Regions from separate parts of the Glutamicibacter sp. NPDC087583 genome, predicted to be linked through region 2. Evidence: riboswitches for the same ligand, from Rfam matches in the RefSeq annotation. Region 2 holds a riboswitch; each other region holds the start of a gene.
What was found. Region 2 has a riboswitch for S-adenosylmethionine ahead of ACIOU9_RS15670 (acyl-CoA dehydrogenase). Riboswitches for the same ligand answer to the same signal wherever they lie in the genome.

Region 1: it holds a riboswitch for S-adenosylmethionine, as region 2 does, so the genes downstream of both, ACIOU9_RS12135 (flavin reductase family protein) here and ACIOU9_RS15670 (acyl-CoA dehydrogenase) in region 2, are expected to answer to the same signal.
Region 3: it holds a riboswitch for S-adenosylmethionine, as region 2 does, so the genes downstream of both, ACIOU9_RS08455 (O-acetylhomoserine aminocarboxypropyltransferase/cysteine synthase family protein) here and ACIOU9_RS15670 (acyl-CoA dehydrogenase) in region 2, are expected to answer to the same signal.
Region 4: it holds a riboswitch for S-adenosylmethionine, as region 2 does, so the genes downstream of both, ACIOU9_RS12860 (acyl-CoA dehydrogenase family protein) here and ACIOU9_RS15670 (acyl-CoA dehydrogenase) in region 2, are expected to answer to the same signal.

The regions. Positions count from the first base shown of each region.
Region 1 covers NZ_JBIUWY010000004.1:131,494-138,736, reverse strand. The annotation lists gene ACIOU9_RS12145 (ZIP family metal transporter) at 1-412, opposite strand, end outside; gene dnaB (replicative DNA helicase) at 474-1,829, opposite strand; gene ACIOU9_RS12135 (flavin reductase family protein) at 2,898-3,398, opposite strand; SAM riboswitch class IV at 3,493-3,609, opposite strand; gene ACIOU9_RS12130 (long-chain-fatty-acid--CoA ligase) at 3,987-5,594, shown strand; gene ACIOU9_RS12125 (PaaI family thioesterase) at 5,610-6,032, shown strand; gene ACIOU9_RS12120 (dihydrofolate reductase family protein) at 6,103-6,693, shown strand; gene ACIOU9_RS12115 (PQQ-dependent sugar dehydrogenase) at 6,701-7,243, shown strand, end outside.
Region 2 covers NZ_JBIUWY010000007.1:96,889-104,131, reverse strand. The annotation lists gene ACIOU9_RS15685 (NAD(P)H-binding protein) at 138-1,001, shown strand; gene ggt (gamma-glutamyltransferase) at 1,217-3,040, shown strand; gene ACIOU9_RS15675 (LLM class flavin-dependent oxidoreductase) at 3,121-4,524, opposite strand; gene ACIOU9_RS15670 (acyl-CoA dehydrogenase) at 4,582-5,913, opposite strand; SAM riboswitch class I at 5,929-6,020, opposite strand; SAM riboswitch class I at 6,288-6,389, shown strand; gene ACIOU9_RS15665 (ABC transporter ATP-binding protein) at 6,395-7,216, shown strand.
Region 3 covers NZ_JBIUWY010000002.1:485,842-493,084, reverse strand. The annotation lists gene ACIOU9_RS08480 (McrC family protein) at 1-313, shown strand, start outside; gene ACIOU9_RS08475 (hypothetical protein) at 563-1,279, shown strand; gene ACIOU9_RS08470 (methionine synthase) at 1,817-2,857, opposite strand; gene ACIOU9_RS08465 (DUF1852 domain-containing protein) at 2,889-3,881, opposite strand; gene ACIOU9_RS08460 (LysR family transcriptional regulator) at 4,005-4,946, shown strand; SAM riboswitch class I at 5,179-5,269, shown strand; gene ACIOU9_RS08455 (O-acetylhomoserine aminocarboxypropyltransferase/cysteine synthase family protein) at 5,358-6,674, shown strand; gene ACIOU9_RS08450 (cystathionine gamma-synthase) at 6,671-7,243, shown strand, end outside.
Region 4 covers NZ_JBIUWY010000004.1:293,193-300,435, forward strand. The annotation lists gene ACIOU9_RS12840 (aldehyde dehydrogenase family protein) at 1-464, shown strand, start outside; gene ACIOU9_RS12845 (CdaR family transcriptional regulator) at 522-1,583, shown strand; gene ACIOU9_RS12850 (GntP family permease) at 1,875-3,236, shown strand; gene ACIOU9_RS12855 (SdpI family protein) at 3,312-3,686, opposite strand; SAM riboswitch class I at 3,961-4,051, shown strand; gene ACIOU9_RS12860 (acyl-CoA dehydrogenase family protein) at 4,102-5,328, shown strand; gene ACIOU9_RS12865 (acyl-CoA dehydrogenase family protein) at 5,357-6,586, shown strand; gene ACIOU9_RS12870 (MBL fold metallo-hydrolase) at 6,704-7,243, opposite strand, start outside.

The DNA.
Region 1 (7,243 bases), on a different contig from region 2:
TGAGCATCGCCGGATTAATGCTCGCGGTGGCGACCACGGAAAGTCCAAGGGCCACGGACTCGGGAATGCCGTCGATGAGTGCACCGACCGCGAGCGCGGTTCCCGATGACTCCTGCTCTCCTGCGCGCTGCGCCTGCCGCTTTGAGGTTCTCCAGGCCAGCAGCCGGTTCGCGCCGAAATACAAGGCAGCGCCCACGATCACGCCGCCCAGCGTCGCAACGAGGCCGCCGGTTTCATAGGCTTCGAGCACCAGCTCGAAGGCCAGTGCGCTGACCAGGACCCCGGCACCGAAGGCCATGATGGCGCTGACCCAGATCTTGGGGATCTTCAGCCACCAGGCCGCGCCGGATCCCAGCAACAGGGCCGAGCCGGCCACAGTGCCCCACAGCAAAGCCTGCATCGAAGCGAACATGGCACCCACTATAGCCAGCAATTCGCTGGCTTAGTAGGTGCCATATGAGTTCTGACTGGGACTAACCCTCGGTGGACATGTTGTTGAAGCGCGAGTAGTGGCCCTGGAAGGCCACGGTGATGGTCTTGGTCGGACCGGCACGGTGCTTTGCGATAATCACGTCAGCTTCGCCCGGACGGTTTTCCTTGTCGTAGACGTCATCACGGTGCAGCAAAATCACCATGTCGGCGTCCTGCTCAATCGAGCCCGATTCGCGCAGGTCCGAAACCATTGGCTTCTTGTCGGTACGCTGCTCGGAACCACGGTTCAGCTGCGACAGCGCAATCAACGGAACGTCGAGTTCCTTGGCGAGCAGCTTGAGGTTACGCGAGAACTCGGAAACTTCCTGCTGGCGCGATTCCACACGCTTGCCCGAGCTCATCAGCTGCAGGTAGTCCAGGATGATCATGCGCAGCTCATTGCGCTGCTTGAGGCGACGGCACTTGGCACGGATTTCCATCATGGACATGTTCGGCGAATCATCAATGAACAACGGGGCTTCGTTCAGCCGGCCCATGGTCGTGGCGATCTTGGTCCACTGTGCGTCTTCCACCGAGCCCTTGCGCAGATCCTGGAGCTGGATGGATGCTTCGGCCGAGAGCAGGCGCATCGCAATTTCATTGCGGCCCATTTCCAAGGAGAAGAACACGGTGGCCATATTGTGCTTGATGGCAGCAGAACGGGCGAAGTCCAGCGCGAAGGTTGACTTGCCCACCGCAGGACGGGCGGCGATGATGATCATCTGGCCGCCCTTCAGGCCCTGGGTCAGCTCGTCGAATTCATAGAATCCGGTGGGCACACCGGTAATGCCATCGCCCGCGTTGGCCGCGTTCTCGATTTCATCAACGGTGTCTTCGATGATGTCCGAAAGTCGCACGTAGTCTTCACTGCTGCGGTTCTCGGCCACCTTGTAGACCTCTGCCTGGGCTTCGTTGACGATTGCGTCAACTTCACCATCTGGCGAGTAGCCCATCTGGACAATACGCGTTCCAGCGTCAACCAATCGGCGCAGCACGGCGCGTTCGCGCACAATTTCTGCGTAGTACCCGGCGTTGGCTGCAGTTGGAACCTGCTGGATGAGATTGTGAAGGTAGGCGGCGCCACCAATGCGCGAGATTTCGCCGCGCTTGGTCAGCAAGTCGGCTACGGTGACCGCATCGGCTGGTTCGCCACGACCGTAGAGGTCGACAATCGCCTCGTAAATCGATTCGTGGGAGGGACGGTAGAAGTCGGTGCCGCGAATGGATTCAACGACGTCAGCAATGGCGTCCTTGGAGAGCATCATGCCACCGAGGACCGACATCTCGGCCTCGATATCCTGTGGCGGCTTGCGCCCTGCGTCGGAATCTCGTCCTTCGTAAACCGGCTCAGCACTCATTGCAGACACTTCCATCCCCTATTGACCCGCTGGGAAAAATTATCCTTGCCTCATGGCAACGCTTCATCGTGTCAGTCGATACGGACATTTGGATGTCAGGCGCCTGTGGATATTTCTCTCCCGAACCCAACACTAGGGCTGTTATTAACAGGCGTAAACCTCATTATCCACAGAATATGTGGATAACACTCCTCTACCTGTGGACTTCCCTGTTCACAGTCTGGGGAGAACTCTGTGGATTACCCCACTCTACGTATCATTAATATCTGTTGACTTGGTTGTTTGTATTCGCACACCTGTGGACAGAAACTTAATTCATTGAAGCTCACGCCAACCGACCCAAGGTTATCAACACCCTTAATCGCCCAGTTCCCGGGGTTTTTCAGCCTTTGTACACATTTGCCCACGTCTTGTCCACAGTTTTGTGGATAACCTTGTGGATACTGGTGAATTTACAAAACCCTAAGTCACCGTGGATTAAATTCGCCAGCAAGGCCGGATCTTCCAGTAGTCCACAATCGGCTAGGGTTTCTGCGTTCGGGGGCGGTGGATAACTTAATGTGTGCAACGACTCGGCGGGCGAACCTGGATCAGCGACTGGGCTGCCGGCGCACTCTCGCCACTTCGCGTCCGCGACGCGCGCCAGTGAAGACGCCATAAAGCGCCGGTTTCATTTGTGATGCGCAGCCTTTGCATGGCTCGGAAGCCCCATGCGAGGGTTGCCGGCAATTCTCTGCCGCTCTGGTCCAGCGTGCAGCGAGGATCCATGAGCTATCTGCGTGGTTCTGTTCGACGGCCCAGACGGGTGGCGGATATGGCGAGTTCAAGGTTTCTCGCGACAGATACTTTGATGACGAGGTTATCGCCAAATGCCTGGGGCAGCTGGCCCAAGAAGGCAGGCCATGAGATTGCCAGCCATCTTGCCACGTCTTCTGGGTGGCGTGAGAGAACGGGCATTGCCGGTGTCGAGGGCTGCGGGGAACGGCTCAACCCGCCTAACCGGAATTCAAAAAGCTCCGGCCAGATCGATGTTTTGATCTGGCCGGAGCTTTGGAAGATGCGAAGCGCTTATACGAGCTCAGGAATCGGCAGCGAATGGAACCGCGAATCATGGAAGATCTGTGGCGAGTGCTCGGAGGTGCGGTGCCCGTGGACTTCCATCAGGACTACCCAGTGATCCCCCGCTTCGACCTCGTTGTAGATCGAAGTCTCCAACCACAACGTTGAGTCGTTGACGAAGAGCGCGCCCTGATCCGAGGAATAGGTATCGATTCCGCGGAACCGGTCGCCATTTTTCGAGGCAATCTGAGCGCAGACACCATCATTGCGTTCGCTCAGCACCGAGACGCCAATGCGGCCAGCTTCGCGCAGCTTTGGCCAAGTGTTCGAGGACTTCTGCACGGCGAACATCACCAGTGCAGGTTCGAGGGAAACTCCCACGGTAAACGATGAAGCGACAAGTCCCGTCTTCACGCCATCCAGTTCTGCACAGAGGGCGGCTACCCCTGATGGATGCTGAGCGAAAACCTTGCGCAGGGTCAACGGGTCAAGTTCAAGATTCAATGACATGGCTCGATTCCTTTGGGTCTTGCCCACCGCGCAGTAGCCTGCAAGCATTGGCTTCTCGTTACTCGAAGCCGCTTGGGCTGAAGTTCCGCGCCGTGTGCGGTACTTGTTCCAGCACATTTTGCGTGGAACCGAATCCTCACCTGGAGCACCCCACTACCGTTGAGAGGGTTGCCGATCAGCAAGCCAGGGCTTATAGCTGATGCTCTTGATTCTGTTTAAAACGATATGGCTCATGACGAACAGCCGTCAAACATTTCACTTCGCAAATCGCAATATTCGACGCAATATTCGATCCAGGGCCCCACCAGAAGTCCTTGGGCAGCCTTTTATTCGCTATGCGCCGCGCTTCTTGAACCCCTCGGCCCCCATGATCGCAGCAGGCTTCCGCCGCCCTTGATTCGGCAGAACACTAACGCCTCCCCTGGGCTCGGGGCCCTGGCGCGAATCCCCTACCGCCCACCGTAATGAAACTTGGTTTCCCGGCATGACGCTGAGGTTCATGCCACTATTGGTCATGGAGTGCATTGAGTCACACTCCTGCTTATTGTTCTCCGTAACCATCGATGACGATTGAGGAATAGCCACACCATGGTAGAGATTCAGGCCAACCATTCAGAATTGACCCCACTGCGTTTCTTGGAACGCACAGTCGAGGCCTATCCGAAGAAGACCGCCGTCATCCATGGAACTCGCATCTTCTCCTATGAAGAATTCGAAGCACGGGTGCACCGCTTTGCCCAGGCGCTGAAGGCTCGCATTGAGCCGGGCGACCGCGTGGCCGTGCTGGCACCGAATACTCCCGAAATGCTCATGGCGCATTACGCCGTACCGCTGTCAGGCGCAGTCCTCGTTGCCCTGAACACCCGACTCTCGGCCCACGAGCTGCAATACATCATTGATCATTCTGCTGCCAAGCTGATGCTTGCCGACACAGAGCTGTTGGAGAACACGAAGACCCTGCGCCGCGAGAACCCAACGCTGGAGGCGCTCATCGAGATCACCGATGACCAGTACGCCGGAGAACGTCCGGACGTGCCCGTGGACGCCACCTTGGACGAGCTAATCGCACAAGCCTCGGATGAAAGACTTCCCTACGCCATCGCCGATGAGCGGGCTCCGATCACTCTCAATTACACGTCGGGCACCACCGGCAAGCCGAAGGGCGTGCTCTACTCGCACCGCGGCAGCTACCTGAACTCGTTGGGCGAAGCGCACCACCAGGGCTTCACGGCCAAGACCCGCTACTTGTGGACCCTGCCGATGTTCCACTGCAACGGCTGGTGCACTCCATGGGCCGTCACCGCAGCGGGAGGAACCCACCTGTGCCTGCGCGGCGTGCGCGAAGATTCCGTTTGGGATGCCATCGAGAATCTTGGAACCACCCACTTGTGCGGCGCTCCGACCGTCTGCTCCATCATCGCCGACTCCACCCGCGCCCACCAGCTCGATGCGCCACTGCGCATCACCACCGCAGGAGCTCCCCCGTCCCCGGCAATCATCTCCAAGCTGCAGAAGCTGGGCATCGAGGTAGTCCATGTATATGGCCTCACCGAGGTATACGGACCGTACACGGTGTGCGAGTACCAGGATGAGTGGGATGCCCTCGATGGCCCGGACCGGGCCGCGAAGCTCGCCCGCCAAGGCGTTGGCATGATTACCGCCGAGTCCGCACGCATTGTTGACGAGAACATGAACGATGTCCCGGCGGATGGACAGACCATGGGCGAAATCGTGCTGCGCGGCAATAACGTCATGATCGGCTACTACCGCGATGAAGCGGCCACTACCCAAGCTTTCCATGGCGGCTGGTTCCACACCGGCGATCTGGGTGTCATGCACCCGGATGGCTACATCCAGGTGCGCGACCGGGCCAAGGACATCATCATTTCCGGCGGCGAGAACATCTCCACCATCGAGGTGGAGCAGGCGCTGGCCTCGCACCCTGAGGTGCTGGACCTGGCCGTCATCGGCATAGCGGACGAGAAATGGGGCGAGCGTCCGGTGGCATATGTCATCCGCGCCAGCGGATCCTCCCTGGACGCGCAAACGCTGATTGAATTCGCCCGCGAAAAGCTGGCCGGTTTCAAGGTGCCGCGCACCATCGTCTTCCCGCAGGATCTGCCGCGCACCTCCACTGGTAAGGTGCAGAAGAATGTCCTGCGCGCCCAGGCGCTAGAAGCCAGCACACCGAACTAGCCCGAGGATCACCAATTGGATAACCCAGCACCACGGATTCCCAACAAGTCCAGCCGTTTCAGCGAAAGCATCGGACTGGAATTCGATGAAATCACAGCCACTGAAGTACGCGGCCACGCGCAGTTGGACGAGAACCACCACACCCCCTGGGGCGTAGTCCATGGCGGCGTGTACACCTCGATCATCGAGAGCGCAGGATCGGTGGGCGCCAGCTACGCGGTGGCCGAACGCGGGCAATTCGCAGTCGGCGTGCACAACGCCACCGACTTCCTGCGCCCTTCCACCGGAGCACGGGTCCAGGTGATCGCCACCGCGCTACTCCAAGGGCGCACCCAGCAGCTCTGGGAGGTCATCATCACCGATGAATCCACCGGCAAGCAGCTATCCCGCGGCCAGTTGCGCACCCAGAATGTGGATTTGCCTGAGAATCCGGCCTAGCTGGTTTTCACACCGCGAGCACGGGCGTACGGTAGATGGCATCTAACGCTCAAGCTCCAGGAGATTCGCCATGAGTGCGACCTATACCTTCGATGTGTTCAGCAGCCTCGATGGCTTCGGCAGCGCCGCCGGCGATTGGGGCGGCTACTGGGGAAAACAGGGGCCAGAGCTGTTAGCTCACCGCCTCGCGCTCTACACTCCGGCTTGCCGCATGGTTTTCGGAGCCAACACCTTCCGTCTCTTCAGCCGCTTCTGGGCAGAAATCGAGGCGAATCCCGAGGTTGAAGACGCGTGGGGTGTGGCCCTGCACGACAAGCCCGCCACCGTCATCTCCACCACCCTGGAAGAGCCGCTGTCCTGGCCAAACCCCACGCTGGAGCGAGCTGATGCACTGGAAGTCGTCGCACAGCTCAAGGAAGCTTCAGATGTGCCGCTGCGCTCCCACGGCTGCTTGGCGATGAACCATTCCCTGCTGGCGGCAGGTCTTGTGGACTTCATCCAGGTGACCATCTTCCCGGTACTGACCGGGCATAGCGGTTCTGCCCCGGTACTTGGCGGGGTCGATGACTACGATCTGGAACTTGTCGAGTCCAAGCTGCTGGACGGACGGATCCAGGAACTGACTTATCGCCCGACGCGCCATCAACCAGCGCATGGATAGCAGCTCGATGAAGCGCATTCTGGGTACCTGCCTAGTGCTCGGCGCAGTGTTCCTCGCCGGATGCTCCGCGCCAACCCCGCCTTCAGCTCCAGCTACCGAATCGCAAACTGTTCCAACTCCCCTGGCCACCGGCTTGGACGCCCCATGGTCCATGGTTTACGCCCAAGACAGCCTGCTGGTCAGCGAACGTAATTCTGGGCGGATCGTGGAGATTCCAGGATCCGGACCAGGCCGCGAAGTGGCTCGGATCGACGATCTCGTAGCGACGGGAGAAGGCGGATTGCTGGGCCTGGCCTTCCTCGCACCGGACCGGCTCTATGCGTATTCCACCGCGGAATTCGGCAACCGCATCCAGCGGTTCACGTTGCAAGGCAGCGCCGGGAATCTTTCACTGTCGGCCCCGCGCACCTTGATTGACGGGTTGCCCTCGGCCAGCATCCACAACGGCGGGCGGTTGGCCATCGGTCAGGACGGGATGCTCTATGCCACCGTGGGCGATGCGGGCAATCCCCAGCAAGCCCAGGACCTGCAGCAGCTGGGCGGAAAGATC
Region 2 (7,243 bases):
ACATAAAACGCTTTGTGACGCCAACTGTGGACAGATCCATGCGAATCCTTGCTTAATCGGCATTCCCATTCGATGGTTCCGGGAATTACCTCACGTCCTCGCCGGTTGTAGCAGATGCAGACCAACGAGAGGACCCCATGAAGATCGCAATTACCGGTGCCACCGGACAGCTTGGAAATCTAGTCATCGACGCGCTGCTTGCGCGCGGGGCGAATGCCGCTGATCTGGTCGCCATTGGCCGCTCCGAGCAGAAGCTGGAACCACTGGCAGGCAAAGGCCTGGAAACCCGCGTTGCCGATTACAACGCCCAGCCAACTCTCGTGTCCGCACTCGAAGGCATAGACAAGCTGCTGCTGATTTCGGCCAGCGAGGTGGGCCAGCGCGTTGCCCAGCATGAGAACGTCATCAACGCGGCCAAGCACGTGGATGTCTCGCTGATCGCCTACACCTCAATTGCCAACGCCCTGTCCGGCGGCATGAAGCTCGCCGACGAGCACATCGCCACCGAACGGCTGCTGGCCGGATCCGGCATCGACTACGTGCTGTTGCGCAATGGATGGTACATCGAGAACTACACCGACCAGCTGATGGGCTACCTCAACAGCGGCACGGTGCTCGGTGCCGCCGGCGATGGCAAGATCAGCGCTGCCGCCCGTGCAGACTATGCGGATGCCGCTGCGGCCGTGCTGCTTTCCGAGGAGGACCAGAACGGCAGGATCTACGAGCTGGGCAGCGATAAGCCATTCACCCTCGCCCAGCTTGCTGGCGCGGTTGGCGCTGCCGCCGGCCAGGACATCGCCTACCAGGAAATGGATCCAGGGCAACTGGAAAAGATCTACGCTGATGCCGGCGTCCCCGGACCGTTCGCGCACATCCTCGTCGATACCGACATGCGCATTCGAGAAGGAGCGCTGGAAGTGGACTCCGGGGAGCTGGCTCAGCTGATCGGCCGCGCCCCGGCTTCCTTGGGCAAAGTCATCAAGGACAACCTGGACAAGTAGCCCAGGTGCACTAGGGTTCCAGCGGGCAGGCATTGGCGGCGATCGAGGCCGCGGTGCCTGCCCGCCGCTTTAACGCGTCACAACCCGGAATATTCGCGCGGCAATGCCGAAATTGCCGCGCAAACCCATGGTGCTGCGTGTCACAACCGCGCGGCGAGTTCCCGCTCCCGTAAATTTGCGCATACTTCATCCCCACCTGCAGAGGAGATCAAAGCATGCCACGAGTACGTTTAAGATCAGTTGCCTGCGCGGCAGCCATCGCCTTGGGCCTGGGAGCTTTCTCAGCGCTTCCGGCGAGCGCCGAACCACGGCACACCCAGAAGGACCCGACCGCCATCGGCACTGGAGGCGCAGTCTCGTCGGTCGATCCGGAAGCCACCGCTGCCGGCATCGAAATCCTGCGCAAGGGAGGCAACGCTGTCGATGCGGCTGTGGCAACCGCGGCGGCACTGGGCGTCACCGAACCCTATAGCGCAGGCATTGGCGGCGGCGGATACTTCATGCACTACGATGCGAAGTCGGGCAAGGTCAGCACCATCGACGGCCGCGAAACCGCACCGGCAGGCATTGCGCATGATGCATTCATCGATCCTGAAACCGGCGAGCCGTATAACTTCACCCCGGAACTGGTCACCAGTGGCGTGTCCGTGGGCGTGCCCGGGACCTTGGCCACGTGGCAGCGCGCACTGGATAATTGGGGTTCGCAGAACCTGAAACAGGTTCTGCGGCCGGCAACCCAGATCGCTTCACGCGGCTTTGTCATTGATGAGACGTTCCGTGAACAGACCCTGGATAACAAGGAACGATTCGCCGCGTTCACCTCCACGAGCGAATTGTTCTTGCCCGGCGGAGATGCCCCGGAGGTCGGGAGCATTTTCAAGAATCCGGATCTCGCACACACCTACCGGATGCTGGCCAAGCAAGGCCTCCAGGGATTCTATGAGGGCGAATTGGCTGCCGAAATCGCCCTAACGGTGCAGGCTCCGCCAAAGAGCGAAGACACCGCCCTCCCGGTTCCCGCAGGGCAGCTGGGCACTGCCGACCTGGCCGGCTACGAAGTGGTGGAGCAGGCACCAACTAAGGTGGACTACCGGGGCTATGACGTCTTCGGCATGGCTCCTTCGTCCAGTGGCGGAACGACCATCGGCGAATCGCTGAACATTCTGGGCGAGTTCGATTTGCCAGCTATGGAAGCACCCGATGCCTTGCATCATTATTTCGAGGCAACTGCGCTCGCCTACGCTGATCGCGGCAAGTACGTCGGCGACCCCGCTTTCACCAACGTCCCGACCCAGACGCTGACGGACAAATTATTCGGTACGGATCGTGCTTGCGCCATTGATCCGGAGCAGGCTGCAACGAAGCCGGTCGCTCCGGGCGACCTTGAAAACTATGATGGCCAATGCCCCGCTGCCACCAGCGAACCGGTAGAAGAGCAGGATACGGAAAACATCTCCACCACCCATTTGTCGGTCGTGGATCGTTGGGGCAATGCCGTTTCCTACACTTTGACCATCGAACAGACCGGTGGCTCGGGCATGGTGGTTCCCGATCGCGGATTCTTGCTGAACAACGAGCTGACCGATTTCTCCACGGTGTACGACCCGCAGGATCCGAACCGCATTGAACCTGGCAAGCGCCCACGTTCCTCGATGGCTCCAACCATTGTCTTGCAGGACGGCGATCCGGTGCTGGCCATCGGTTCCCCCGGCGGTTCAACCATCATCACCACGGTTCTGCAGACCCTGGTGAACCGCATCGACCTGGGCATGAGCATCAGCGAAGCCATCGCCGCTCCGCGTGCTTCCCAGCGCAATACGGCCGCTGTCACCGCGGAACCGGAGTTTATCGAAGCCCACGGTTCCGCGCTCGAAGCCTTCGGCCACAAGCTCACGCCAGCTGGCGATTCCTTCACTCCGCAGGCGGAAATCGGAGCGGTTGAAGCGGTGGAAATCGCTGCCGATGGCACGCTCACCGCAGCGGCCGAGCCCACGAGGCGCGGCGGCGGTTCAGCCATGGTGCTGAAGCCAACCGAATAGGCCCGCAGGCAGATGGCGGCCCCGGCGACTTCTTCCGAAGTTGCCGGGGCCGCCATTTGCTGCGCTATCAGGCTATGCGCCTAGGCCTGCGCAGCCATCCGGTTGGCGATCTTGTACTGGGCTGCGCGGTGGGTGTCCTTCACGCGGTCTCCCTCGCCGAACATCTTGTGGCGCAGCGAGCCCTCGGTGTATTCGGTCTTGTAGACCCCGCGCGCCTGCAGCTCGGGAACCACGTACTCGACGATGTCCTCGAAGGTGCCCGGTGTGACGGCATAGGCGAGGTTGAAGCCGTCCACGTCGGTGTACTCCACCCAGTCGATGAGCTTCTCGGCTACCTCGGCGCCGGAACCGACGGAGACCGGGCCGAATCCGCCCACGCCGATCCATTCGGCCAGCTGGCGGATGGTCCACGGCTTGCCGGTATCGCCGCTGGCCTTCTTGAAGGTTTCCACCGAGGACTGGATGGCGTTGGACTTCACGTCGTCGCCGATGACATCGTCGGGGCCGTAGACGGACATGTCGATGCCGGTCCAGCCCGACAGCAGTGCGAGCGATCCCTCGATATCCACGTAGGAGCTGTAGTCCTGGAACTTCGCCTGGGCAAGTTCGGTGGTTTCGGCGGTAATGATGGTCTGCATGGCGAAGACCTTGATGTCGTAGCGGCCACGCCCGGCGGCCTCGGCAGCGTCACGGATCTTGCTGACCGCTTCCTTCAGCAGGTCGCGGGTGGGGCAATTGACGAAGATCGCTTCGGCGTTCGACGCGGCGAACTCGGTGCCGCGCTTGGAGGCGCCGGCCTGGTAGATCACCGGGGTGCGCTGGGTGGACGGCTCGGTGATGGCGATGCCCGGAACCTTGAAGTACTTGCCTTCGTGCTCGATCGGGTGCACCTTGGCCGGGTCGGTGTAGACGCCGGTGGCCTTGTTGTTCTGCACCGCGTCGTCTTCCCACGAGCCTTCGAGCAGCTTGTAGACCACCTCGAGGTACTCATCGGCGTGGTTGTAGCGCTCGTCGTGCTCCATCTGGTCTTCCTGGCCCATATTGCGGGCCGCCGATGGCAGGTAGCCGGTGACGACATTCCAGCCCACGCGGCCGTTGGTCAGGTGGTCCAGGGTGGCCAAGCGGCGGGCGAAAGCGTACGGGTGCTCATAGGCGGTACCTGCGGTGACGCCGAAGCCGAGGTTCTCGGTCACAGCGGCCATGGCGGAAACCAGCATCATCGGGTCGTTGACCGGCGCCTGCGCGCCGGAGCCCAGCGGGGTCACGTTGGTGCCCTTGTACACGTCGTAGGTGCCCAGCACGTCGGCAAGGAACAGCCCGTCGAACTTCCCCTTTTCCAGCACCTTGGCCAGGTGGGTCCAGTAGCCCAGGGTGTTGTAGGTCGAGGCCTTGTCCTGCGGATGGCGCCACAGGCCCGGCGACTGGTGCACCACGCAGTTCATGTCGAATGCGTTGAATAGGATCTCGCGCTTGTTCTCGCTCATGGCTTTGCCCCCATAGGTTGGTAATCGTGGAAAGTTGCTGGTGTGCGTCGCAGGCCCTCAGGCCCGCTGGGTCGAATCCTCGCCGGTGACGGACAGCCGTTGCGGCTGGACCCCATTGATCTCGTAGTCCCCGACGATGCGCGCCTTGTAGATCGCCGGGTTATGCGTGGCGATGGTGCGCGCATTGCGCCAGTGCCGGTCCAGGTTGCAGCCGCTTCTGGTGGAAGAGGCGCCCAGTGCGTCGAAGAGCTTGCTGGTCACGCCGATGGCCAGTGGCTGCACCACGGTTTGCGCGCGGTTGGCGGCCAGCTCGCATACTGCGTAGCGTTCCTCGTCGTTCAGTCCCGGATCGCCCAAGGCGGCTTCAACTTCAAGGACTGCGCCGATCACCACGGAGTCGGCAGCGAAGGACTCCGCGGAAACTTCGCCCACCAGCTGGAGGACCTGGGGTTCCTGGTATACCGGCACCCCGGTTCCAGTGGTGAAGATGCGGGTGCGCGCCTGCACCGCGTGACGCAGGTCGTTCAGTGCGGCGCGGGCGATGCCCGCCTGCACGGCCATGAGCACCAGCTGGAAGATCGCCGCTTCGGAGTCATTGGTCTGCTGCGGCATGAAGCAATCCACCGGGACCTGGTGGAATTCGGTGGTGCCGGTTCCGGTGAGGCCCTGGCCGAACCCATCCCAGTCGTCGAGGATCTTGACGCCGCTGCGCTGGGTGGAGACCACGGCGATCTGGCGGCCGGCGAGCTCCGGGTGGGCCACCGCAACGGTGGTCCAGTCGGCAAAAATGGTGCCGGTGCAGTAGTACTTTTCACCGTCGATCACCCAGCGTCCATCCAAGACGCTGGCCTTGGTGTTCAAGGTGCCCAGGGCGTTGCCACCGCGTTCGGTGTAGGCGTTGCCGATAATCTGCCCGGCAGCGATGCGAGCGACCCACTTCTTGCGCAGTTCTTCGTCGTCCAGCACCAAGACATTCTCAACGAATGCGATATGCGCGCGCCACAGCTGGCCTACGTGGGAGTCCGCCTCGGAAAGCTCGATGAGCAAGCGGAAGACATCCACCAGCCGTGCACCATAGCCCCCGTCGGCAACGGAAAGGCGCAACGCACCGAACCGCTCGCGATTCAGCAGGCCTACCTGCTCGAAAGGAAGCACGCGGTTCAAGTCGCGGTCCTTGGCGGTTGCAGCGATCTGCGCAAAAACGGGACGGAAGATTTCGGCCAGCCGGTCGTATTGCTCATCCGCACTTGGTCCGGGGGTGATTTTCAGCAATTGCCTAGTCGGCAACTGTTCTTCAAACTTGTCCAGGTCCATTGCGGTGGCCTGCGAAGGGTCACTGAGCTGGTTGAAGTCCAGTCCGAGGGCATTGTGCGATTCACCAATAGGCATCAGGGTTCTCAATTCTTTCCATCGGTCCTGGCGGTAGCACCGTCCCGCTATTGGGGTGGTTGCTGCGGCGTCGTGGAGCCAGATCTCTCAGCCGCTCTGGATGGGTCGTAATTCATTTGTAACGGTAATAAACCGGTGATTCCAACCCGCGAAGTCACATTTCGTCCCAGTGCCGGCAGTGCCCATCTTCAAATTTCACAGCCTATTCCGTGTCCTGCCGAAGATGAGTTGCAAAGTTTTGCTTAATGTCGAGCAAACCGGCCTGCAATAAAATAAATAACGAAATTTCTGGGCAATGTGACGTAGTTGTCGAAGATTTTTTCATATTACGCGAGATTTGCGTTCAAATCGTTCGACTCGTTGTAATGGACACGTAACCATCCCGAGCGGCCGAGAGATCTGGCTCGTTGACGCCGCAGCAACCACCTTTGGAGTTTTGCTCTGCAGGCCGGTGCTACCGCCAGGACCGATGGAGATGAACATGACTCTTTCCTTTGCAGCGCCCGAGGCAGCTCCCGTTGTCTCAGCTTCAAGCGCCCTGGACGTGCAGTTCAGCAACGTGTCGCGGACCTTCACCACCAAGATGGAAAACCGCACCGTCCTGGCCGATATCAACCTGCAAATTCCAGCAGGTCAAGTCGTGGCCATTCTTGGAGCCAGCGGTTGCGGAAAATCCACGCTGCTGCGTTCAGTATCGGGCTTGGACCACCCCACCACCGGCACCATCCGCACCGGCACCCGCGAGGTCACCGGCATCAACGAGTTATGCGCCGTTGCTTTCCAGGAGCCCCGGCTGCTGCCATGGCGCTCGGTTCGCCAGAACATTGCACTGGGCCTGGCACCGGAAACCGATAAGCGCTCCGGCAACGCGCTGATCGAGGAGTTGATCGAGCTGACCGGTCTGAGCCATGCAGCCAGCTTGCGCCCACGCGAGATCTCCGGAGGCATGGCGCAGCGGGTTTCGCTGGCTCGCGCGCTGGCTCGGCGCCCGGGTGTATTGCTTCTTGATGAACCCTTTGGCGCCCTCGATGCGCTGACACGCTTGAAGATGCAGGATCTGCTGCTCTCGATTCACGCATCGTTCCCCACCACCGTTCTCATGGTGACCCATGATGTGGACGAGGCGTTGACTCTGGCTGACCGCGTGATTGTTCTGGGGCGAGGCGCTGGGCATAGTGCAGCGGGCGTCATCGAAGATCTGTCCATCTCAGCTGGGCATCCACGCCGGCATACCGATGAAAAGTTCGTTGCAGATCGCCTGCACCTATTGCGCCTGCTCGGCGTCGACCCAACCAACCATTAGTCCCGGCCACGCCGTGGGTCCCGAACC
Region 3 (7,243 bases), on a different contig from region 2:
CGTTCATTTCGTTGATGGAGAAGCAACGTTAATCTTTGACGCCAAGTACAAATCAGCATCAGCAAACGGGCAGTATCCGAACGCGGACCACTACCAAATGTTGGCCTACGCAACTGCGATGGACAGGACCAACGCTTGGCTTATCTATGCCGATTCAGGAATGCCGACCAGACGTCGAGTCCGTAATTCTGAAATCTTCGTGCACGAATATCCTATTGATCTTTCTGGGCGGCCTTCTGAAGTACTTGCCAGGGTAGATTACTTGGCAAAGAGTTCATTCACCACAGTGTTCGTTGAACATCCCATTATCTAGCTGTTGCATCATTCAGAAAATGCTCGCCACGTTTTGTTATTTCTGAGGCCTATGGATGGCGCGACCGAATTCATCACGAGATCAGATGGGGCGCGACGCCATGGATCCTCCACCTCTTGGTGGAATATCTCGTAGTCGTTTTCTGGGTTTTCCAAGACGGTAAATGAGCGTGCCGACTATCAGAGCAGTCCGCTAAATGTCGGATCGTAACTGTATCGTGAAGGCATTGCCTACGAGTAGAAAACGAGGATGACGATGGCACCGAATGGTTACCCCCTCTCATTGGCGATTTCCCGACTGACGGAGAATGAGACCTCGCGAGAACCACAGAACTTGCGCGCGATTAAGTGGCTGTTAAAACAACAAGGCGGCGCGGTGGTAGTCGTGACCCCGAAGAAGAACTTCGAGAGCCCAATTTTGAAGAAACTGGTTGCTCATCCTCAGGTAAAGCACGTGACATGGCGCGGTTTCTCGCCCGGTGTTCTACATAGCTCACGTGTGCTGTACGCTTGGCCAGATCGTGAGCGCTTGCAACTCCTATGGGGATGTGGCGCAGACGCGGTCGCGGTCATTGAATGGAACGAATCAGTGACAGCTGAGTGCTTGGAAGGGGCGAATCCTGTGCAGCTTTTCGCCGATCGAACTGTCGAACCTGATGTTGACACCGTGAAGGACACGGGTGAACCACTTCCTAACGGGGTCGACAGCATCCTTGAGCATGTCGCGCGAATGGCAGCCGGCTATTCGTCAGGGCTGAAATGGAATGAAGAAGACATGCTTAAAGCTGACATGATGAACCAACCTGAGCGCTGGGTTTCAATCAGCGTGGAACAAGTTCGTGCAAAATGCCGTGCACTCGGGATGCATCCCAAGGACGTCGACACTGTTGCTGGTTTTCTGCAGCGCCGTAAAGATGGGCGGCGTTTTAATGTACAGAGTTCGTACCGCGATTTTCAATTCAAGTAGTGAAGGCAACAATGAATTGCAACTTTTGTGATATCAAGCGAAGATATCGAAGTTCTGCATAATTTCGAATCGATTAATGCCGACGTAATTCATGTTGTTGATCGTCGGTGAGGGCTCTGTAAAGTGTGGCGAGGGCGGCAAGTAAAGTTGATTCTCCGATCGGATTGCGCTTGTCGATTTAGCAAGGCAGTCGCCCCGTACATGTTTGAGCTTCGTTTCGTCGGTGTTCAGCCGCTCCAGGTCAGCTTCTAGGCAAAGCGGCCGATACCGTTGGGTACACCCAATTTCGCCACTTCGCTACCTGGGAAACCAGGAAATTCATAGCCACAGTTTCGGTTCGGCCCAGCACTACAGAGACCCAGCCTAAACCGAGAACACCTGTAGCAGTAACTGCTCGCTGGCCGAAGCTACCGACGCTGCAGTCAGAACCACTGGACCTTTGCCCGAATCCGCGGCGGTCATTGCAACCCCACGGGGTGCCCGTGCAACGCTGCCTTGAAGTCTTCTGCTGGCAGCAAAAGTTATGATTCAGCCGGCTTAGACGCGGGCGCCGACAAGCTCCTCGCGCAGCACTGAGGCGCCGGCGCTCAACGCGCTGAGCTTGGCCAGTGCCACATCGCGGGGAAATGGCGCCATGCCGCAGTTGGTGCTTGGGATGAGCTTGTCTGCATCTACATACTCCAGTGCCTTGCGCAGGGTTTCTGCCACCTTGTCCGGTGTCTCGATCTGCTGGTTGGCCACGTCAATTGCGCCAAGCATGACCCGCTTGCCGCGCACCAGCTCCACGACCTCCAGCGGAACATTCGAATGGTGGGATTCCAGCGAAATAGTGTCGATGGTCGAGCGCTGCAGCAGCGGGAAGGACTTCTCGTAGTGACGCCACTGGGTGCCCAGAGTTGCTTTCCAATCATTGTTTGCCTTGATGCCGTAGCCGAAACAAATATGTGCCACGGTCTCAGCCTTCAATCCTTCGCAGGCGCGTTCCAGAGCGGCCACGCCCCAGTCGGCCACCTCGTCGAAGAAGACGTTGAAGGCAGGTTCGTCGAACTGGATGACATCCACCCCTGCGGCTTCCAATTCCTTGGCTTCCTGGTTCAGGATGGACGCGAACTTCCAGGCCAGCTTTTCGCGCCTGCCGTAGTAGCCGTCGTGCAGGGTGTCCACCATGGTCATCGGACCGGGCAGTGTCCACTTGATCTGTCGGTCGGTCAGTGTGCGTAGGAACTTTGCATCTTCTACGAAGACCGGGGCTTTGCGTTCCACCGCGCCGACAACGCTGGGCACGTTGGCCTCGTAGCGGTCGCGGATCAACACGGTCTGCTTGTTCTCGAAGTCAACCCCTGACAGGTGCTCAATGAAGGTGGTCACGAAGTGCTGGCGAGTTTGCTCCCCGTCGGAAATGATGTCGATGCCGCGGCGGGTCTGCTCCAGCACCGCGGCACGCATCGCGTCCTGCTTGCCCTCGGCCAGCGCCGTTCCTTCCAGCTTCCACGGAGACCACAGGGTCTCGGTTTCAGAAAGCCATGAAGGCTTGGGCAGGGAGCCGACGATAGAGGTTGGAAGCAGGGAATTGGTCATAATTGGTCCTTCGGATTCCTAAGATAATTGATTAGGCGGTGGGGACTGCACAGTTGGCAGCCCAGGATTCGAGCAGTTCGCGATTCGGAATAATGAAATGCTCTTCGGTGAACTTCCCTTGGATCTTGCCTAGCTGGGTTCGTTCTTCGCGGTCATAAAAAACGCGGGTAGGGGAGAAATCCTGGGCGCCTAGACTCGGGTGGTACACAGCAGGCGCTGCCGCGTTGGCGTTGTAGATTTCCGGACGGTAGATCTTCTGGAAGGTCTCCATGGTGCTGATCAGGCTGATCAACTGCAGATTGGTGTAATCGTTGAGCAGGTCACCGCGGAAGTAGAACGCCAGCGGAGCCACGGCACCCGGCGGCATGAAGTAGCGCACGCTCAAACCCATTTTTCCGAAGTACGCGTCGGTTAATGAATTTTCATCCTGCTGGTACTCCAAACCGAGCACTGGATGGCTGTTGCCGGTGCGGAAATAGGTCTTGGAAGTCGAGACGCTGATGCTGACCACCGGCAGCTGGGCAAAACGCTCACGGTACGCCTGTGAGTTCAAAAAATGCTGGAAGAGCTGTCCATGGAGATCGCCAAAATCTTCCGGAAGCACCGGAGCTCCGCTGTCATTACACGAAGCTGGAAGCACCACGCTGAAGTCGTAATCGCGGACATAAGAAGAAAAATTATTTCCGACCATGCCCTGGGTTCGAGTGCCAAGGAGTTTATCCACGATCGTGGTTTCAAGGACTTCTAAAAGGGGAAACTTCTGGTCGATATTATCGGCAGTGAAATGCACATTTGCAGAAATGATTTCCAATTCCAGCGCATAGCGGTCTCCTTGGGGATTGTCCCAGTGAGCCAAGGAATTGAAGCGGCGGTTGATCATTTTTAAAGCATTGTTCAGGTTCTCTGCGCGGCGCTCTCCACGTGCCAAATTGGCGAAGTTCGTGGTGATGCGCGAATTTGCTGAAGGGGTGTAATTCTCGTCGAATTTAGTGGTGCTAATGCTGAAGGTCAACGCGTCTGCCATGATGGCCAATCTGTATCTGAGGGGACCGTGGTGGGCCGAGGGGAAGTCGATGCGTCAATCATGCAGGGTGATTCTTGATATCGGGTAACTCGATATAACTATGGATTCATATAGACTCTGGCTATGGTTCAGGGATCAAATGGATTGACGCTGCAGCAACTTCGCTATTTCGTGGCGGTCGCCTCAGAGGGGTCGATCTCGGCTGCCGCCGACCTCATTTACGTCGCACAGCCCAGCATGTCCTCAGCGATGAAGGAGCTTGAATCGCGGGTGGGGCGCACCTTGCTGATGCGCTCGGCCAGGGGAGTGACGCTCACCGCCGAAGGCGCGGAATTCCTCGGCTACGCCCGACAGGTCCTCGAGCAGGTGGAGCTTCTTGAGCATCGGTACCTCGGCCGCCCCTCGGCCCGGCGGCTGCTGGGCGTCTCCACCCAGCACTACTCCTTTTCGGTGGACGCTTTCGTGCGGATGGTGCAGGCCAGCGGGGCCGAGGAGTACCAGTTTTCGCTGCGCGAGACCCGCACCGAGCAGATCATCGAGGACGTGCGCACGCTGCGCAGCGACATCGGGATCCTGTACCGCAACGACTTCAACCGGAAGGTCATCGACAAGCTGCTGCGCGAATCCCGGCTGGTCTTCCACCCGCTGTTCCTGGCCGATCCGCATATCTTCATCTCGCGCAGCAACCCGCTGGCCACCCGAACCCAGGTCACGCTCGAAGACCTCGAAGACCTGCCCCGGCTGACCTTCGACCAGGGCGCGAATAATTCCTTCTACTTCGCCGAGGAGGTGCTCTCCACGCGCTCCAGCCAACGCGAAATCCAGGTCTCGGACCGCGCCACCATCTTCAACCTGATGATCGGCTTGGGCGGTTACACGATCTCCACCGGCATCATCAGCGACGAACTGGATCCCTCCATCGTTGCCATCCCGCTGGCCATCGAGGAGCGCATCGAGATCGGCTGGATTGACCACGCCGCCATCCCGCTCACCGACCAGGCCCAGCGCTACCTGCAAGAAGTGCGCACCGTGGTCGCCAGCTTCGGGGTAGAAGTGCTCGGCTGAGCCGCCAGCAGCGTAACCGCCGGTCATTGAGCACCTGCACTTCGTCACAAACTTCCAGCAAAACCTCTACATCACAACGATTCCGCTCAAAAGCTCGCGTCATAAAAGGGGTCAGGCCCCCGCGTCATCATGACAAGGCGACGACATATGAAGCGTGGCGGCCTTGTATGAAGCCGGGCGCCGGATACCGCTTGCACCGTTTGCGGCGGATAGCCAACCATGGAAGAACAACAAACCATCAAGAGCGGCTGAGAGATCTGGCTCGAAGACGCCGCAGCAACCATCGGGAAACCGAAAGGTGCTACCGCCAGGAACGATGGAGCAGTTCCGAACGCGTTTTTGCGTGCTGTGCTTCGTGCCGCCGCACGATGCCAATCGGTGCACTCCCTCGCAGAGAATCGAGGAGGAGCCATGAGCCAGGAAACCGACGCGGTGCACGCAGGGTACCGCCCGAGCGGAGACTTCCGCCCGATGCTGCCGCCACTGCACAATTCCGCGGCGTACCAATTCGCGACGCATGCCGAAGCGGTCGAGAAGTTCGCGCTGCGCCAGGCAGGCTTCACCTACTCGCGCACCGGCAACCCCACCGTGTCCATCCTCGAGCAGCGCGTAGCCGCCCTGGAAGGCGGGACCCACGCGGTGGCCACCGCCACCGGGCAGGCCGCCGTGGCCTTGTCCCTGCTGGCGCTGACCCAGGGCCCCAAGCACATCGTGGCTTCCTCCTCGCTGTACGGCGGCACCGTGGATCTGTTCACCGACACCTTCGCCGACTTCGGGATCCGCATCAACTTTGTCGACCAGGCCGATCCCGCCGCCTGGGCTTCGGCCATCGAGGAAGACACCCGGGCGTTCTTCTTGGAGTCCGTCTCCAACCCGCTGTGCACCGTGGCCGACCTGCCCGCCATCGCGGCGATCGCCCACGAGCACAACATCCCGGTGGTGGTCGACAACACCCTGGCCACCCCGCTGAATATTCGGCCACTGGATTTCGGCGCCGACATCGTGGTGCACTCAGCCACCAAGGGCCTGGCCGGACACGGCTCCGTGCTCGGCGGGATCGTGGTGGACTCGGGCAAATTCGACTTCTCCGATACCGCCCGCTGGCCGCAGATCGCCGCCCCGCGGGTTCGGCTGAACAACACCTCGCTGCTTGAACGCCACGGACCGGCCGCCTACGCGATGCTGGTGCGTTCCAAGTTCCTGCACGATCTGGGCCCGACGCTCGCCCCGGCTAGCGCCCAGGGAATCCTGGCCGGAATCGAGACACTGCCGGTACGCGCCGGGCACGTGCAGCGCAGCGTCACCACCCTGATTCAAGAGCTCTCGGCCCACCCGGGCATCGCGGCCATCCACCACCCGTCCCTGCCCGGCCACCCGAGCCACGAGCTGGCCCAACGTCTCACCCCGAAGGGCACTGGCTGCGTGGTGGCCATCGAGCTGGCCCACCCATCGCTGGTTTCCCCGGTAATCGACGGGCTGCAGCTGATTTCCCTGGCCGCCAATGTGGGGGATACCCGTACCATGATTTCGCACCCAGCCACCATGACCCACTGCCGGCTCTCGGAAGCGCAACTGGCCGCCGCCGGCCTGAACACCTCCACCCTGCGCCTTTCGGTGGGCCTGGAAGACCCGGCCGACCTGCTGGCAGATATCACCCAGGCACTGGATCACGCACTGGCCTCGACCCAGTCAGCGCTAAACGAAACCAAGGAAGTGAGCTTCGCATGAGCGGCTTCAACACCCTCGCAGTCCACGCCGGCCAGCACAAGGACCCGCACACCGGTGCGGTGATCCCGCCGATCTACCAGACCAGCACCTTCATCCAGGACGGCATCAACGTGCTGCGCGCCGGGCACGAATACTCGCGCGGTTCCAACCCGACCCGCAACGGGTTCGAATCCCAGCTCACCGCGCTGGAAGGCGGCGCCGCCGGCTTCTCCTTCGCTTCGGGCATCGCCGCCGAAGACGCGCTGCTGCGCGCAGTGCTGGCGCCTGGCGATCACATCGTGCTGGGTGCCGACGGCTACGGCGGCACCAACCGGCTGATCTCCAAGCTGCACGGCAAATGGGGGATCAGCTCTTCGGCGGTAGACATCACCAACCTGGACGCGGTGCGCGCGGCAGTACGCCCGAACACCGCGCTGCTCTGGGTGGAAACCCCGTCCAACCCGCTGCTGGGCATCGCCGACCTGGCCGGCTGGGCGGCCATCGCCCGCGAGCACGGCGCCCTGCTGGTGGTGGACAACACCTTCGCCACCCCCTACCTGCAGCGGCCGCTGGATTTCGGTGCCCACGCG
Region 4 (7,243 bases), on a different contig from region 2:
CCCAGGTGCAGCGCGAGCGCGTGCTGGGGTACATCGAGGCGGGCATCGCTGATGGCGCGGAACTCGTTGCCGGTGGCTTGGCCGAAGGCGGAGAAGGATTCTTCGTGCAGCCGACCGTGCTGAAAAATGTCAGTCCGGACATGTCCATCGCCAAGGATGAGATCTTCGGGCCGGTGCTCTCGGTCAGCACCTTCGGCGACGAGGATTCGCTGGCTGAGGTGCTGCGCCGGGCCAACGACACCGACTACGGCCTCAATTCGGTGATCTTCACCCAGGACATTTCCCGCGCGTTGACCTTCGCCAAGAAAATCCAGGCCGGCAACGTCAGGGTGAATACCGGTGCCGGCATGGATGCGAACATGCCGTTCGGCGGATTCAAGCAGTCGGGGTGGGGCGCCGAAAATGGCCGTGAAGGCATCGAGGCCTACACCTCGCTGAAGTCGGTCACCGTCAAGCTCGACTAGCGGCAATGTTCTATTCCGGGACTGCTTTGCGCAGTCCCGGGCCGTTAGGATGAGCTCATGAGCGAAAAGGAGCAACCCCGGCTGGCTAGCGCGTTGGCGCAGAAAGTCGTCGACACGATTGCGCCGACCATCAACCGCAATGTGAACATCATGAATGCTCACGGAGTCATCATTGCTTCTACGGATGCTGCGCGTATCGGTACCCACCACGACGGCAGCGCAGAGGCGATCCGACGCAACGGCATCATCCGTGTCAGCCAGGCCGACGGCTCGGCCGGAACCCAGCCCGGGGTCAATGTGCCACTGGTGCTGAACGACCAGCTCTGCGGCGTTGTGGGCGTGACCGGAGCTCCCCACGAGGTGGAACCGCTGGCCGGCCTGATTGCACTGACCGTTCAATTGCTCTTTGCCCAGGAACGCGAGCACTCTCGCAGCGCGCGGCGCGAGACCGAAGCCCGCGACATTATTTCTGCGTTGATCGCCGGTCGCGTTGCGCCTGAAGTGATCGACCGCTCGCTCGCAGCGCATGGTTTGCGCGGGCCGAAATGCATTGAAGCTTGGCTGCCCCGAAGCGTGGGGGATCCGTCGCTCGAAGAGCCGGCGAAGGATCATCACCGCACGTCATGGGTTAGCCTTTCCGGCGCGTACTGGAGGCTTTGCGCTGCCAGCGAGCCAGCTTTCGCTCCCGAGCGCATGGACCAGGAACGTTTCCTGGTCTCCGCGCCTGTCGAAAAGGCCGAGGATCTCATGGCCGAAACCGAAGTGCTGCGCGTATTGGTGGGCTATCCGGCACTCGTGCCATCCCACACACGGCGCCGCATGTGGAGCCGGGAAATTGCTGTGGCTATCGCCCGCACCCCAGCCCGCAGCCTGGAACATGCAGCTGCTCCAGCGATGCAGCTCAATGAGGAACAAGCCAGAACCCTGCTGGTCGTTGCGACAGCTGCTTCGATGAGCCAAGCGGCCACGGATCTGCATATTCACCGCAATACCTTGGTGCAAAGACTTGAGCGGATAAGCCAGGTCAGCGGCGTCGATATTCGGCGGTCCAGCGAATCCCTGAAACTCCAGCATGCCATCTACGCGAGAGTGGCCTTGGGCCAGCTGCATGTTTTCTAGGCCCTGGAAACGAGGGGAGCTGGCGCCGGGGCTGGGAAGGGTGGGATGTTTGCACACATTGGCTCTTTCGAACCCAGGCAAATATGGTCGTGTGCCCATAGGTATTCGGGGTCACTTTTCCTAGTATTGGCAGGATGATCGATCTTTGCGCCCGAAACCGGGGTGGCACGGTGGCATCTAGCCCAACGGGCAAAGCCTTGAGCGGCTTTGCCGACAGGGCTGGTCCACCCGTTGAGCCATTGCGGGCTGGACGCAGAGAACTACCGATATTGGCAAAGGAGCCAACCCGCCGTGTACGAACTGCTTGTTCTGCTGATCCTTGTTGTGGCCATCGTGATGGTCACAGCACGCCTGAAGATCAGCCCATTTCTCGCCCTCGTTGGCGCCGCTATCCTGGCGGCCTTCGCCTACCGGATTCCGCTGGCCGACGTGGCTTCGACGGTCACCACGGCCTTTGGCAGCACCATGGGAAATATCGGACTGGTGATCCTGTTCGGAACAATGATCGGTGTCATCCTGGAGAAATCCGGCGCCGCGATCTCCATGGCAGATGCGCTGATCAAGGTCCTCGGTACCCGGTTCCCCAACCTGACGCTATCGATTATCGGCTACATCGTTTCCATTCCGGTCTTCTGCGACTCGGGATACGTGGTGCTCAACTCGCTGCGCAAAGCCATCACCCTGCGTACCGGGGTCTCTGGGCTGGCAACTTCCATCGCCCTGATGACCGGCCTGTACGCGACCCACACCATGGTGCCTCCAACTCCGGGCCCGCTGGCCGCAGCCGAAAGCATCGGCGTTGCCGATAACCTGGGCTTGATCATCGCTGTCGGATTGCCCGTTGCGGCCATCTCGGCACTTGCCGGCTTGGCCTACGCCAGCCGCTTCAACAAGTCCCAATGGACCCCGTTGCCAAGCGACGACCACAATGACATCTCCGAACTCGACTATGAGCAGCTGCGTGCAAGCTTCGGAAAATTGCCCAGCCCGGCGCTGGCCTTCATGCCGATCCTGGTTCCGCTGGTGCTGATCTGTGCCGCATCCATTGCGAAGCTGCCCTCGCACCCGATTGGCGAAGGCGCTGCCTTGGAAATCCTTTCCTTCCTGGGGACGCCGGTTATTGCGCTGATCTTCGGCTTGATCTCATCGACTTTTCTTTTGAGCGGTGGCAGCAAGCTGGCGGTCTTCAATGAGCAGATGAACGAAGCTGTACGCACCGCTGCTCCGATCTTGCTGATCACCGGTGCCGGCGCCGGCTTCGGCGCGGTCCTGGCCGCGTCGGATCTGACCACGATTCTTTCGGATTCACTCAGCGGACTGGGCTTGGGCCTGGCTGTGCCATTCCTGATCGCCGCTGCACTGAAGTCCGCCCAGGGCTCGTCCACCGTCTCAATGGTGACCACTTCCGCGCTGGTCGCTCCGATGCTCGGCTCCCTGGGCTTGGGTTCGGAGCTGGGCATGGTGCTATCCGTATTGGCAGTAGGCGCCGGTGCGATGGTTGTCTCGCACGCCAACGACTCCTACTTCTGGGTCGTCTCGCAGCTCAGCCGCATTCCGGTGATCACCGCCTACAAGACCCTGAGCGTGGCTACCGCCATCCAGGGCACCGCGGGGTTCCTGACTGTACTGGTCCTGGGAGCCGTACTGCTTTAGCAGCACGCCTTCCAAGAAAGCAACGGATCGCGCCATCGGCAGATGGCGCGATCCGTTGCTTTAAGCAGTGCTGGATTAGCCCAGGCCTGCCGCCGGGAAGCTCCGCGCGGCCTTATTCGCTGTGGCAGTCGAGATCACCAGCAACGCGATGGCGGCCAGGTAGCCGGTTCCGGTCGCGGCGAAGGCGAAACCGAATTGGCCCAGCAGGCAGAGAACTGCTGCGCTGGCCAATGCCGCCCAACCGGCCCAGGAAGCCGCGGCAAGCAGGGGCGCAGCCTGCTGATGCCCGGCGAGCCAGGCCCCATCGCTGGCCAAGGTGTGGCGCGTCTTGATGCCGATCGCCGCATTGCGAGCGAGCTTCCGGTCCCGTGCCATCGGGGCGAGGAACGCTGCGACCAGCGTTATGCTCAGCAACCCGAACATGAAGGCAATCACGCCTGCTGGATCCACTTGCCGCCTCTTCTGCCGATTGATCTTGAATGGCCATTCTATGCGGTCGCATGGAAGTGCCCTGATCCACGCTGTGTTCCCAATCGATGCCTGCGGGAACGCTCTTGAGATCCAGTTCCGGCATGCCAATTGCGTCATGCGAAGGTCATATGACGTCTTATCCGCCCGTTTTCCGGCAGGGCGAAGGCGCGAAGATGACGTATTTTGTCCTGCTGTTCCTCCGCATGACAGCGCCCTTCCCGAGGACCTGCCAGTAATGCTTGACTCGGAGCACAACCCATCCAGAGCGGCTGAGAGACCTGGCTCCGAGATGCCGCAGCAAGCCTGCACTCCGCAGGTAGTGCTAACGCCAGGTTCGATGGATCCGCAGATTTTCTGCATCCTTCGGAATCCATAGCCCAAGAGGAGAACGAAGATGACTGTACTGGATACCCAATTGCCGCGCGTGCCCTACACCGGCACTGCTGATGAAGCTGAACTGGCTCATTGGCGCGACGTCGCCCAGCAAGTAGCTGACAAGCTGGCGGCTGACGCGCTCGAACGCGACCGAAAGAACGCCCAGCCTTTCGCCGAAGTGCAGCTGCTGCGCGAAGCCGGGTTGCTCAATCTCTTGGTGCCTGCAGAATTCGGCGGAGCCGGAGCCCATTGGGAAACGGCTTTCGAAGCGGTCCGCATACTGGCCGCAGCTGATGGCTCCATCTCGCAGTTGCTGGCTTACCACTACATCAACCAGTCCGGCATTGCGTTCTACGCCCCAGCAGAAGCGCAAGGGGCATGGTGGCAGCGCACCGTGGAAGGTGGCTGGCTCTGGGGCGATTCGGTGAATCCAGTTGATCCGGATTTGACGCTGAGCGCCGAAGGGGACGGCTACCGACTGAATGGAGCCAAGCGATTCTCCACGGGTTCCGGTGTTGGCGAGGTCATCGTCATCAACGCGCTGGTCCAGGGCGGAGAATACGACGGGCAGATTCTCGCGTTGGTTCTGCCACGCGATATCGATGGCTTGGAAATCGTTGACGACTGGGACTACCTGGGACAGCGGCTGAGCGCGTCGAATTCCTTGAAGTTCCACAACGTGCGGCTCGAAGCAGGGGACTTGCTGGGATTCGTCACCGATGAACCGGTCTCCACCCTGCTTACCCCCGGTATCCAGTTGGCCTTCGCCAACTTCTACCTGGGCATCGCCCAGGGAGCACTGGAGCGCGGCAAGCAGATCTTGCTGGGCCGCAAGAACGCCTGGCTGTTCTCGCAGGCAGAGACCTACTCGCAGGACCCGATCTTCCAGCGCACCGTCGGAGAGCTCAAAGCCCGCACCGCAGCAGTGGCGGCGCTGACCGAGAAGCTGGGCCGGAAATTCGATGCCCTGCTCTCGAAGGCCGGGGAAGTCACCCAGCCCGAACGAGCGGCGTTGGCCGTGGAAATTGCTGAAGCCAAGGTGGTCTCCACTGAGGTGGGAGTGGAGGTGGCGAACCGGATCTTCGAGGTGACCGGTTCATCTTCGACTGCGAACTCGGTGGGCCTGGACCTGTACTGGCGCAATGTGCGCACCCATTCGCTGCACGACCCAGTGGACTACAAGAAGATCGAGGTCGGCGCCTACTTCCTGCGCGGAGAGTCCCAGCCGCTCTCGCTGTACACCTAAGAAAACTTCTCCCGGATTGGACTGAACGATGACTGTACTTGCAACTGGCAATCGACTCGCAGGCCTCAAAAACCGCTTCGCACCGCTCTTCGCGCGCATTGCGCAGGGCGCAGCCGAACGCGACCGCACCGGCGAATTGCCCTACCAGCAGGTCGCGGACCTGGCCGCTGCCGGCTTTGGTGCGGTTCGGGTCCCGGAATCGCACGGGGGTGCCGGTGCTACGCTGCCCGAACTCTTCGAGCTCTTCGTGGATCTCGCGGCGGCGGATTCCAATATTGCCCAAGCGCTGCGCGCGCACTTCGCCTTCGTCGAGGACCGTCTGGTTGCGGCCCCCGGTCCGGGGCGCGACAAGTGGCTGGCCCGCTTCGTGGCGGGAGAACTGGTGGGCAACTCCTGGACCGAGGTCGGCACCGTCAAGGTCGGGGACGTGATCACCAAGGTCACCCCGGACGGCGAGGGAGGATTCAAGATCAACGGCACCAAGTACTACTCCACCGGCTCGATCTTCGCCGACTGGCTGGATACCTACGCAGAGCGCACCGACACCGGAAAGCGCGTGATCGCCGCAGTCAACCGCCACCAGCCCGGCGTCGAGCTGGCCGATGACTGGGATGGCTTCGGCCAGCGCACCACGGGTACCGGCACCTCCACCTTCACCGATGCGATTGTCGCCGAAGAAGACCTCATCGACTTCGATACGCGTTTCAAGTACCAGACAGCTTTCTACCAGCAGGTGCTGCTCGCTGTTCTGGCCGGCTCCGCCAAAGCAGCCGAGCGCGACTTCGCCGCCGAGCTGAAGGCGCGCAAGCGGACCTTCAGCCATGCCGCGGCCAATCTGGCGGCCGAAGACCCGCAGCTGCTGCAGGTGATCGGCGAGGTCTCCGCGGCGGCCTTCGCTGCCGCGGCAACGGTGGAACGAGTGTCGACGGCATTGCAGGGAGCCTATGAAACTGCGCAGGCGCTGCACACCGGCGAGGTGACCGGGGAAGAGGACGAAGCAGCCAACGATGCGGCAGAGCAGGCCAGCGCCCAGGCGCAGGTGGTGCTCACGCCATTGGTCCTCAACGCAATCACCCACGCTTTCGATGCGCTGGCCGCCAGCGCCACGAGCGTTACCAAGAACCTGGACCGGCACTGGCGCAATGCCCGTACCGCCGGCAACCACAACCCCTGGGTGTTCAAGGCGAGGTTGATTGGCGACCTGGCGGTCAATGGCACCGAGCTTCCGCGCGTGTGGGCGATTGGTGCATCAAAGTAGATTCCTTGGTCTTGCGAGCCCAGCATCCTTTGCCGGTGCTGGGCTCAAGGCCGTCGGCCCGGGGCAATTGATCGACCATCGTTCCAGTCGCCTGACGGATAGCTGCCGGCCTTGGCCCTAGCGCACCTGGGTAACCGTGCCACTTGCGATATGGAAGATATCCAAGTCGCGGGGCACGAAGAGGCCGCCAGAGAACTGTTTCGAAGCCCGCTGCCAAACTTCCATTCCAGATCCAGCGGGAACCAAATGATGCAGCGCCAAGTTCCGTGCTCCAGCCCGCTGGGCGATTCGACCTGCGTCTTCTGCGGTGGTGTGCGCGCGCCGATGATGTCCCATGCTCGCTTCCAGTTCGGAGGATGAAGCATGCGGGTAGCTACGAGCGATGGCCTCCAGATCAATAGCTTCATGGAACAGCAAGTCGCAGCCTTGGGACAGGCGCGCAAGATTTGCGCTTGGCGCTGTATCGCCGGAAACCACGACCGATCCATATCTCGAATCAAAGCGGAATGCGAATGCCGGAGCGATAGGTTGGTGCTGGACCAGGATAGCGCTAATTTTTACATGCCGATCAGCGTATATTTCAAAAGGCTCCATGTCCGGATGGTTGTTGTGGTTGGGGTGGAAGCCTGTGCTGGCGGGAATCTCGATATCTACGCC